2 regions of the Halobacillus rhizosphaerae genome follow, and region 2 is predicted to be linked to the other one. Evidence: riboswitches for the same ligand, from Rfam matches in the RefSeq annotation. Region 2 holds a riboswitch; the other holds the start of a gene.
The links. Region 2 has a riboswitch for S-adenosylmethionine ahead of Q7A53_RS10355 (sodium:solute symporter family protein). Riboswitches for the same ligand answer to the same signal wherever they lie in the genome.
Positions count from the first base shown of each region.

Region 1: it holds a riboswitch for S-adenosylmethionine, as region 2 does, so the genes downstream of both, Q7A53_RS11895 (methionine ABC transporter ATP-binding protein) here and Q7A53_RS10355 (sodium:solute symporter family protein) in region 2, are expected to answer to the same signal.

Region 1 covers NZ_JAUTWQ010000010.1:68,632-74,001, reverse strand. Annotated here, with positions in the region: gene Q7A53_RS11905 (hypothetical protein) at 1-58, shown strand, start outside; gene Q7A53_RS11900 (TlpA family protein disulfide reductase) at 47-466, opposite strand; SAM riboswitch class I at 546-648, shown strand; SAM riboswitch class I at 833-946, shown strand; gene Q7A53_RS11895 (methionine ABC transporter ATP-binding protein) at 1,021-2,046, shown strand; gene Q7A53_RS11890 (methionine ABC transporter permease) at 2,039-2,707, shown strand; gene Q7A53_RS11885 (MetQ/NlpA family ABC transporter substrate-binding protein) at 2,736-3,590, shown strand; gene Q7A53_RS11880 (carboxymuconolactone decarboxylase family protein) at 3,661-4,026, shown strand; gene sufC (Fe-S cluster assembly ATPase SufC) at 4,623-5,370, shown strand, end outside.
Region 2 covers NZ_JAUTWQ010000008.1:116,442-121,811, reverse strand. Annotated here, with positions in the region: gene Q7A53_RS10365 (TetR/AcrR family transcriptional regulator) at 1-70, opposite strand, end outside; gene Q7A53_RS10360 (VOC family protein) at 422-772, opposite strand; gene Q7A53_RS10355 (sodium:solute symporter family protein) at 970-2,529, opposite strand; SAM riboswitch class I at 2,837-2,945, opposite strand; gene Q7A53_RS10350 (hypothetical protein) at 3,026-3,526, opposite strand; partial or broken gene Q7A53_RS10345 (MerR family transcriptional regulator) at 3,715-3,873, shown strand; gene Q7A53_RS10340 (MerR family transcriptional regulator) at 3,880-4,272, shown strand; gene Q7A53_RS10335 (nuclear transport factor 2 family protein) at 4,301-4,807, shown strand; gene Q7A53_RS10330 (helix-turn-helix domain-containing protein) at 4,994-5,206, opposite strand; gene Q7A53_RS10325 (DUF2975 domain-containing protein) at 5,217-5,370, opposite strand, start outside.

The DNA of each region.
Region 1 (5,370 bases), on a different contig from region 2:
TTCGGGGAGTTATCGGAATGTATTATTTTTAGAATCCTTATTTTTATTATCCAAGTAACTTTCCTATCGCTTCTACAATATCGAAAAAGGAAGCCTGATCTCCAAATTGGGCAGAGATTTGACCTTGCTGATCAATAATTACAGTTGTAGGAACTCCGTTGCACTGGTATAAATCGTAAACTTCTCTACTGTTGTCTTTTACTGTGGGCTGAGTGATAAATTTATCAGCAAATGCCAGTCCTTCTTGGGTATCTCGTTCTCTCCCTGTGACATTGATCGTTAACATTTTCACTTTCTCATTATCCATGGATTGGTACAACTGTTCTTTCTTAGGCATGTCTTTTCCACAGTCAGGACACCAGGAGACCCAGAAGGTAAGAACGATTACTTTTCCTAAATCGGTTTCTAATTGGTACATTTGATTAGAGTCTATATAAGGTAATTGAAAGAGCGGTGCATGAGTCAATGTGAATTCTCCTTTTCATTAATGTTGACGCCTTTATTCTCCCATGCTAACATATGAAATAATTTAATAGCGACATCTTAACTTATCCAGAGAGGTGGAGGGACTGGCCCTTTGAAGCCCAGCAACCGGTTGAATAATACGGTGCTAATTCCAGCAAAGCTTTATGCTTTGAGAGATGAGAAGAGAACAAGAGAAGTCTCTTCTTTTTAAGGAGGGATTTTTTTAGTGTCTGGAAACCTCATACTAAATCAATAAAGTAAAAGGAACGGACTAACCTTTTAGTTGACAGATAATTAAAAATGATGCTAGAATCCTTTTTGTGCTTCTTAAACGAGTTAAAGTGATAATAAGTTAATAAATTAAAATCTCTTATCAAGAGTGGTGGAGGGACGGGCCCGTTGATACCCGGCAACCGTTGAGTATGAACACTCAAAAAGGTGCCAATTCCTGCAGAGCATGTATAGCTCTGGCGGATAAGAGAACAGACAAATCTGAAGATAAACTTCGCCTTTCTGTTCTCAAGCAGAAAGGCTTTTTTATTGGGGAGGAAAACTATGATTTCAATTAAGGAATTGTCTAAAGTTTTTCATACGAAAGACCAGGACGTCCAAGCAGTAGATCAGTTAAACCTTGAGATTGATAAGGGAGAAATTTACGGAGTGATCGGCTATAGCGGAGCGGGCAAAAGTACGTTTATCCGCCTGCTTAACAGGCTGGAAGATCCAACGGCCGGGAGTATTAGAATAGACAACCAGGATATAACTTCTTTGAACAAAGGCAAGCTTCGGCTGGCACGTCAGGAAATTGGAATGATCTTTCAGCATTTTAATCTGCTTTGGTCAAGAACGGTTCATGATAATATTGCTTTTCCTTTGGAAATTGCTGGTATGACTAAAGCTAAGAGAGATAAACGGGTGGAAGAATTGATTGACTTAGTCGGTTTGAAAGGCAGAGGGCAGTCCTATCCCTCCCAATTGAGCGGCGGCCAAAAGCAAAGAGTGGGAATAGCGAGAGCTCTTGCTAATAACCCTAAAGTTCTTCTTTGTGATGAAGCAACTTCTGCCCTTGACCCTGAAACCACCGACTCGATACTGGATTTATTAGTGGATATCAATGAAAAGTTAGGGCTTACGATTGTTCTTATTACCCACGAGATGCATGTAATTCGCAAAATTTGTCACCAAGTGGCCGTTATGGAAAGTGGGCGTATTGTTGAACAGGGAGATGTTCTCGATGTATTTCTTTATCCAAAAGAAAAAGTTACTAAGCGTTTCGTCGATCAGGTAATGGGAGATCCGGAACGGGAGCATTCATTAAATCTTATTAATGACACTTATAAAACCGGAGAAATTCTCCAACTGCACTTCATAGGAGAAAATACTAACCAAGCGTTGATTAGTGAAATATCCAGGTCGTTTAAAGTGGACGTTAATATTCTGCACGGAAAAATCACTCAAACTCAAAAAGGGGCATATGGAACTTTATTCGTTCAATTTGCTGGGGAAGAGCAGGAAATAAAACGAGCGATAGAATATTGTCGTTCAACTTCTGTGGAAGTAGAGGTGAGTCCGCATGTTTAGTCAATTGTTCCCTAATGTAAATTTAGAAGATATGATTACAGCCACCAATGAAACTATTTATATGACAGTGATTTCAGTGGCAGGAACATTTATTCTGGGATTGCTGTTAGGTTTATTACTTTACTTATCCGGTCCCGGAGGTTTATGGCAGAATAAAACATTAAATTGGATTACAGCTGCAATTGTCAATGTTTTTCGTGCTATTCCCTTCATTATATTGATCCTTCTGCTATTCCCGTTTACTGATTTCTTAGTGGGTACTATTCGAGGGCCAAATGCTGCCCTGCCAGCACTGATCATAGGAGGTGCCCCATTCTATGCTCGTCTCGTTGAAATTGCATTAAAAGAAGTGGATAAAGGTGTAGTGGAGGCGGCTAAATCAATGGGGGCTAAATATTCCAGCATCGTGTTTAAGGTACTGCTTCCTGAATCGATGCCAGCACTCATTTCTGGAATAACGGTTACTGCTATTGCATTGGTTGGATATACAGCCGTGGCAGGAGTTATTGGTGCAGGCGGTTTGGGAGACTTCGGATACTACTATGGTTTCCAGCGCAGTGACTTTGATGTTGTTTTATTTTGCACCATTTTAATCGTTTTAATTGTATTTGTATTTCAATTTGTTGGAGATTTCATCTCCCGCAAATTAGATAAAAGATAAATATTTCAAGGAAGAGGAGAGATTACTAATGAAGAAATTATTGACGGGTGTTATGGCTGCTATGTTCATTTTTGTTTTAGCAGCGTGTGGTTCATCAGATGAAGAAGATTCTGCCAGCGACGGCAGTGGAGACGATAATAAAGTCATAACAGTAGGAGCTACAAGTGTTCCGCATGCCGAAGTACTTGAAAAAGCTAAACCATTGTTAAAAGAAAAAGGAATTACCTTGAAGATTGAAGAATATCAAGATTATATTCTTCCTAATAAAGATCTGGCAGAAGGCCGAATTGATGCAAATTACTTCCAGCATATTCCGTATTTGAAAGCGCAAGAAAAAGAAAATGGTTATGATTTTGTAAACCTTGGCGGAATTCACATTGAGCCTATGGGGATCTACTCTAAAAATATAGATTCCAAAGATGATATTAAAGATGGAACGACTGTAATTATGAGTCGTTCGGTCGCCGATCACGGTCGGATTCTTTCCTTATTAGAAAGGGAAGGGTTAATTAAACTGGATGAAGACGTCGATAAGGTAGATGCAACCGTAGATGACATAGTTAAAAATCCAAAAAACTTAAAGTTCGATGATGGTGTAGAAGCTGCCTTTCTTCCAGAAACGTATAAGCGCGAAGAAGATGCTTTAGTGGCAATCAACACAAACTACGCTATTGAAGCTGATCTTAATCCGAGTGAAGATGCGCTTATCCTTGAAGGGGCAGATTCTCCTTACGTAAATGTGATTGCCGCTCAAAGTAAGGATAAAGACTCTAAAGCTCTGCAAACTTTGGTCGACGTGCTTCACTCTGATGATATCCAAAACTTCATTAAAGAGAAGTATGATGGAGCAGTCGTGCCTGTAGATGGCAGTGAATCCGAATAAGGCATAAAAAGCGTAACTGCGGTTTATACTAACCGCAGTTACGCTATTTTTATTCCAGGAGGTTTTATCTATGCAGGAACAGGAAGTCAATTGGACAAAGATGTACTTACAGGAATATAAAGAAGGAATTGGCCATTTCTCTGAAGTCATGCCAGATGTTGCTCATCAATTCAGCCAGTTTTCTGAAGCTTGTTTTAAAGATGGAGAGCTTTCAAAAAAAGAAAAACAGCTGATGGCTTTAGGGATTAGTATTGTGGCACAGGACGAGTATTGCATGGTTTACCATACAAAAGGATGTGTAGATCAAGGGGCAACGGAAAAAGAAATTCTGGAAGCGTGTGGAGTTGCTGCTGCCTTCGGCGGTGGCGCAGCGCTGAGCCAGGCAGTAACACTAGTACAGGATGCTTTCCAAGATTTAAAAGATTCTGTACATTAGCAATTATCAGTAAATAAAAGGATTAATGATCAAAATGACTGAATTATCATGTACAGCCGTCTTTTTTACAATAAGACACACCAAATTAGTTTATTCAGAGATTGGTGAGGGTAAAGTTCTGTGATAAGCTAAATATTGTAAAAAATCTGAAAGGATTGATTTATTATCAGTGACTTGCTGAATTTGAATTATACTGCTGAGATGGAAAAGGCAATGCATCAAGCCCATAACATGAGTTTCGCTGAATACAGCAGAAAGTTGGATACCCGCTTAAAAGTTGAACAAAAGCGCCAACATGAATTCGAAAAGAGTCAAAAGATGATTGCGCAAGTCGATCGACAGCTCCATAGATAAATGTTTATTAAACAGGTGGCATCGGCCGCCTGTTTTTTTCTTGGAAGAACTGAGAAAAACCTGATATCATAAGACTTTAGATGTCAATTTGTAAGGGTGTCGGCAGATGTCGAAACAAAGGAAAAAAGTTGATATCAGTTTCGAAATGATATAAGATTGTAATGAGAATAAATTGAGAATGGTTTTTGTTTCCTATTAACCAAACATTCAATAATAACAAATAGATACTGGAGGTATTATTTATGGCAGGATCAACTCTAGAAATCAAAGATCTTCATGTTGAAATTGAAGGTCAGGAAATCCTTAAAGGTGTAAATCTTACAATTAACGGCGGTGAATTTCACGCAGTTATGGGACCAAACGGAACAGGTAAATCTACCCTAGCTTCCGCGATTATGGGCCACCCTAAATATGAAGTAACTCAAGGGGAAGTCTTGCTGGATGGCGAGAATGTCCTTGAAATGGAAGTAGATGAGCGTGCACAGGCCGGCCTATTCCTGGCTATGCAGTATCCAAGTGAAATCAGCGGTGTTACTAACTCCGATTTCCTTCGTTCTTCCATTAATGCTCATCGTGAAGAAGGCGATGAAATCTCACTAATGAAATTTATTAAAGATATGGACTCGAAAATGGACACACTTGAAATGGATAAAAATATGGCACAGCGTTACTTAAACGAAGGGTTTTCCGGCGGTGAGAAGAAACGTAATGAAATCCTTCAGCTTATGATGATTCAGCCGGCAATTGCAATTTTGGATGAAATTGATTCTGGTCTAGATATTGATGCACTTAAAGTCGTTTCTAAAGGCATTAACGAAATGCGCAACAATGAATTTGGCTGCCTGATTATCACACACTATCAACGCCTCCTAAATTACATCACACCAGATAAAGTACACGTTATGATGCAGGGCCGTGTTGTGAAATCCGGAGGTCCTGAACTTTCTCAGCGATTAGAGGAAGAAGGATATGACTGGATCAAGCAAGAGC
Region 2 (5,370 bases):
GAAACCCGTGCTGGTAAAATAGCGCTTCTGCTGTATTCATAATATCTTCTTTTTTATTCGATTTTTTCATGTGAACACCCCTTATATAGAACGATCATTATAATAAAAGTAACACAGAAGCTTTTTAAACTCAAACCTCTGTACCGTTCAACCCGATATATACTTTGGGACTCCTCTTATATATTCTCTAATCCTTTCCACACGAGCCTATAAAATCCCTTGTAACAGAAAAAGGCGCATTCTATTACTCTAGAATTGCGCCCGGTTCTATGCTGTTTCTAAAAAAAATCATTTTCGCTGGTAATCGAGGAATGAATTCAAGAGATCTTCCACGTGGTTAAAGTTCGCTTCGTGACCCTTGAAATCGGACATGTGGTTCCGGCCAGCCTGGTCGTGAAATGACAGCTACCAAAACTAGATCTTACTTCTCCCAAAGCTCTATTCTTCTTCCGTCCGGATCTTCAATCCAAATAAATTTTCCATATTCACTAACCGTCTTTTCCATCACAAGGGGCACGCCCTTTTTTTCTAGATGATCGATACTGTCCTCCAAATTTTCAACTTGAAAGTTTAACATCACTTGTTGATCTGTTGGAAAATAATCGTCCTCTTCAGAGAAGAGAGAGAAAATAATGTTATGGTCGGGTTTTGATGTAATCATGGCACCATTCCAATTTTCGATATCAATTTTCAGCACTTCCCTATACCATTTTTTACTATTCTCTAGATTTTTAGTGCGCCAAAAGACTCCGCCAAGACCATTTACTTTCATACGTATCCCCTGCCTATCTTAATATAGTTGTTCTTCCCTTCATTCGAGTTTTGAATACTGATTCCCTTTATCGTTTCGTTCTTTTTTGGAAAACGTTCAATTTATGATCCTCACCGCTTTTCATCAAAGGTGTATCCCCCGATAAATGCACCGGAGGAACTGCCTCATTCAGCAGTTCCTCCGGATATCGAGCCCATTTAACCAATATTAGATTGATCATGATGATCTTCTGGATCCTCGTGAGTCGTGGTTCTCATCTTATTCAGCACTCGTTGCGTTGACTCGCTGACTTCCGGTTCAAAATAAGGTTCATACGCCTCAAGAGGGGCTCGTTTCGTAAAGGAAACGGCAAGTAATACCCCTATCAGTGAAACCGTAACAGCAATAACAAATGGCATGCCATATCCCATGGCCTTCGCTGCGACATAAACGACAGAACCGAGGATGATCCCCGTATAAGCCCCTGCTCTGTTCATTCTCTTCCAGTACAGCCCTAAGAAAACGACAAGAAAAAACGCGGCACCAAATCCACCGTACACATAGACAAAGCCCATCGCCAAAAACCATGGGGGTTTAATGGCTAACAGAACCGCTGCCGATGCAATGGCAAATATACTTAGGCGAAGCCAGTTCTTGAACTTCCTCTCACTGATTCTCTTCGGAGCTATATTTAAGTACACGTCATAATACAGAGAAGTCGCGCAGTGCAGCAACATTGAATTCGCAGTGGAGATAGCGGCCGCACAAATAGCGACAAGCGTGATGCCTCCGATAATAGGCGGAGTGTATTCTTGGATAACTAAAGGAATAATATAATCGGTCGTTTTTACTACAGGGATGCTGGGCACGAGAACCTTGGCCCCTAATCCGATAACGATCAATGGAGTCATAATGAAAATTAATACCAGAATCGTTCCCATCACCTGCAATATCGCAACCTTCACATTTTGAGGGGCCAGCATCCGTGTGACCCAGTGTGGAGATGAAGGGGTTCCTAAAGAATTCGAAATAAAAATAGAAAGCAGTGCACCGATACCAAAGGTCCCAAACGGAGAGAGTAAAATTCCCTTTTCAAGCTCCGGTCCCCCTACATTGGTCGGCGCAGTCGTTGTCGAAAGCGTATCTAGTATGCTGCCGATGCCTCCCGTTAACGACCATACCACACCGCTCGCAAGCAAGACTCCGATGGTAATCAAAACCGTGTTTAACGTATCTGTCGCAGCCACAGACCAAAATCCGCCAACACTTGTAATTAATATAAAAAATAAAAAGCCGAAGATTGCGATCTTATAATCAATCCCAGTGATACTAGAAAAAACAATGCCAAAGCCCGTCACCTGAATATTTACAAGAAGCAAATAACCAATAAACATTAAAATGCCGACAATCGCTTGCAAGGTACTCTTGTTCTGAAAGGGTTCAAACCTATGTCGGATAAATTCAGGGAACGTCCGGGCAGGCTTTTCCGGTCTCCTTATTTTGTAAGCGACAATCGGAATTAAAGCACCGCCAAAACACCAGCCTGCCACCCAGCCGATCACAGCTGATACCCCTGAACTATACAAATAACCGGGGACGCCGATGACAGAAGCTACACTCACCCATGTCGCCGCTGTGGTACCGATTCCAAGCAGCAGCCCCATGCGATGTCCACCCGTCGTATAATCGTCAATCGATTCTGCTTTTTTAAGGCTTTTAATATTTGCCCAAATGAGAAAAAGTACATAAAAACTAAATACAACCACATACCATATCATTTCATAAACTTCCTTCCCAGCTCTTATTTATACTTAAATAGACGTCCGGTAGCTCCCCACCGTTTAACACCTGATCGTTCCACCTTGTAACAGAGAAATGTGCCTAACAGGAAGGAAAAAACCATGGTCCCTACCCAAACCATCATCGCTAAGAGCATTGTAATCCCCCTTCTTCCATTAACTTTTAGTACTTCTGTTCTTTACATTTATTTCTCCTGTTTGCTAACCCTCCTTTGATAAAATAAAAAGCCCTTCACTCATCATGAGAGAAGGGCTGTAGAAAACGGTCTTATAGCAGCTGCTTGCTCTCTCATCTCCGGAATAGCTTTCGCCTTCCTCTGAAATTGGCACCGTGCATAGATCAGCCGGTTGCCGAGGTTTCATAGGGTCAGTCCCTCTACCTCTCTAGATAAGAAAATTTAGAATATTCAAATGTTAATTAGATTTTATTCTATCATATCCGACAGTTTCGTCAATCCATAATTTTTATTGAGGGTCAAATGGAAGACACAAGTATTCCTAACACCACATTCCCCTCAAAAATGAACTCTATATTCCGGTTATGTTCTTTATCAGAATACCCCATTACGTCAGCTCCCGTGTCTTGACGTTCATAATAGTGGTCCCCTACCTGACGCAGCACATCGGCTTTCTTTTGACCAATTAAATGACTGTATGTATTTTCAAATATATCTTTTGTCATAAAATACCGCTTCACTTGATCATCCACTACTTTAAAGTCAATATCATAGGATTCACTGGTCTCCCCATATATGTAGTAAGTGGACTTGGGCTGCTTTATCTTCTCCACAAAATCTGGTTTACCAAATGCATGGATGAGTTCGTCACGGGATGAGCCCAGCTGAATGCCCTGCACTTTTACATCAGCCAAATTCGTGCTTTCTACTTCATCATCATTATTGTCTGTGTCGCATCCACCTAATACGCAAACGATAATAAGTGTAACGAATAGAAGACCGTATCTATGCAATCTCATAGAAATCACCTCGCGCTTTACTTCTTCTGTTTCGACTCCTTTTATACTTCCACCGCTCCAGTTATTAGAATTTTTTTCATTCCATTATGGCAAAACCAGAATTAATACTAAATAGCGGTTGTAACTGACGTAACGTCAGGAGATATAATCAGCTTGTAGACAAATAAATAACCTAAAGAGGTGAAAGGATTCCAAAAACCAGTTGGAAAATCGGTGAGCTCGCCAGCCAGTGTGGGGTTACAGTCAGAACGCTTCACCACTACCATCAAATTGGATTATTAGTACCCTCAGAATTTACCGAGGCAGGACATAGGCTTTACACAGAATCGAATCTATCCAGACTTCAGCAGATCATGTCTCTGAAACAACTAGGACTTTCATTAGAGGACATCCATAACTTTATTGACAATCCGGATTATAATCCAACCCTTGTCATTCAAACCCAGCTTGAAATCATAAACGAGCAGATAAAAGTAAAGGAAAAACTGCGGGATGAACTGGAGAAAGTCCAAACCCTGATGTCCTTTCATAAAGATATCAGTGCAGACCAATTACTAAAAACTTTGGAGTTGATCCGAATGGATGAAAATAATTATTTACCACCAGAGAAAGTTGAAAAGTTAAAAACCTTTCAAAACAGGCTTACGGAGGACCAAAAATCAAAACTAAAAAAGCAGCTCCCACTCATTAAAGAATCACAAGTACAAGCTTTAAAGAAAATGATCTTAAAACAGAATGATAAGTAGCTGAATCGAACCATAAAGGAGAATTCAGATGAATGAAACGCAAGGTCAAAATGGATATCTCACCACAAAATTATCTAAACTCACTGATCGTGCGGAAATCAGTGAACTGCTAAGCCGTTTTTGCAGTATGGTCGACGACAAGTCTATGAATACTACGGCATTAGAGACTATTTTTACGCAAGAGGGACGAATCATAAATCCAAACGGTTCAACAGTCACAGGACCCGCAGCCATTAAAGCTGAAAAAACGAAGAGTTTCAACCGCTTCCGAGCTACGCAGCACGTTACTTCTGATCATATTATCGAGCTTGAAGAGGACACTGCGCGACTACGTGCCAATATGCTTGCGATGCACCTATGGTCTCCTGAAGAAAGCGATCCACTATCATTGCAAACACACTTCGTTGCCGGAGGTGTATTCGATGCCACAGCTGTACGTACCGCAGAAGGATGGCGGTTCAGTGAATTGAAATCACGCATCACTTGGAGAACAGGTTCGGGTATGTCCGCTGTAGCTAAGACCGGGGTGAAGTAATCATTAGAATGAATATCGGCAAATTCAAAATTTAACATCCATGTTAGAAAACAAATCACCGTTTGGCCGTTGGTAAAGAAAGAATATGACCCTGAATAAATATGTAAAGACTGACTGCCAAATCATAGTAGTCTTAAATAAATGAGCCTCTATGATTTGGCAGCACTAAAACTTATCTAAGTCCTTTTAATCTTCGTCGCTTTTATACTCCAAAATATCACCCGGCTGACAATCCAATGCCTTACAGATCGCTTCTAATGTTGAAAAACGTACGGCCTTTGCTTTTCCATTTTTCAATATGGAAAGATTCGCCATCGTAATTCCAACCCGCTCCGAGAGCTCTGTTACGCTCATTTTCCGTTTGGCTAACATCACATCAATATGAATAATAATGGCCATTTCCTTCACCTCAGACAGTCAGATCATTTTCTTCTTTAGTTTGAATTGCATCTTGCAGAAGCCTTTGAAGAACCGAAGCAAATACGGCAATTACGATGGAAGAGAATATAATAATGAATGCGATTACTGTGATCCCCGGTGGGTCTACTTTCTGCTGCATGAGA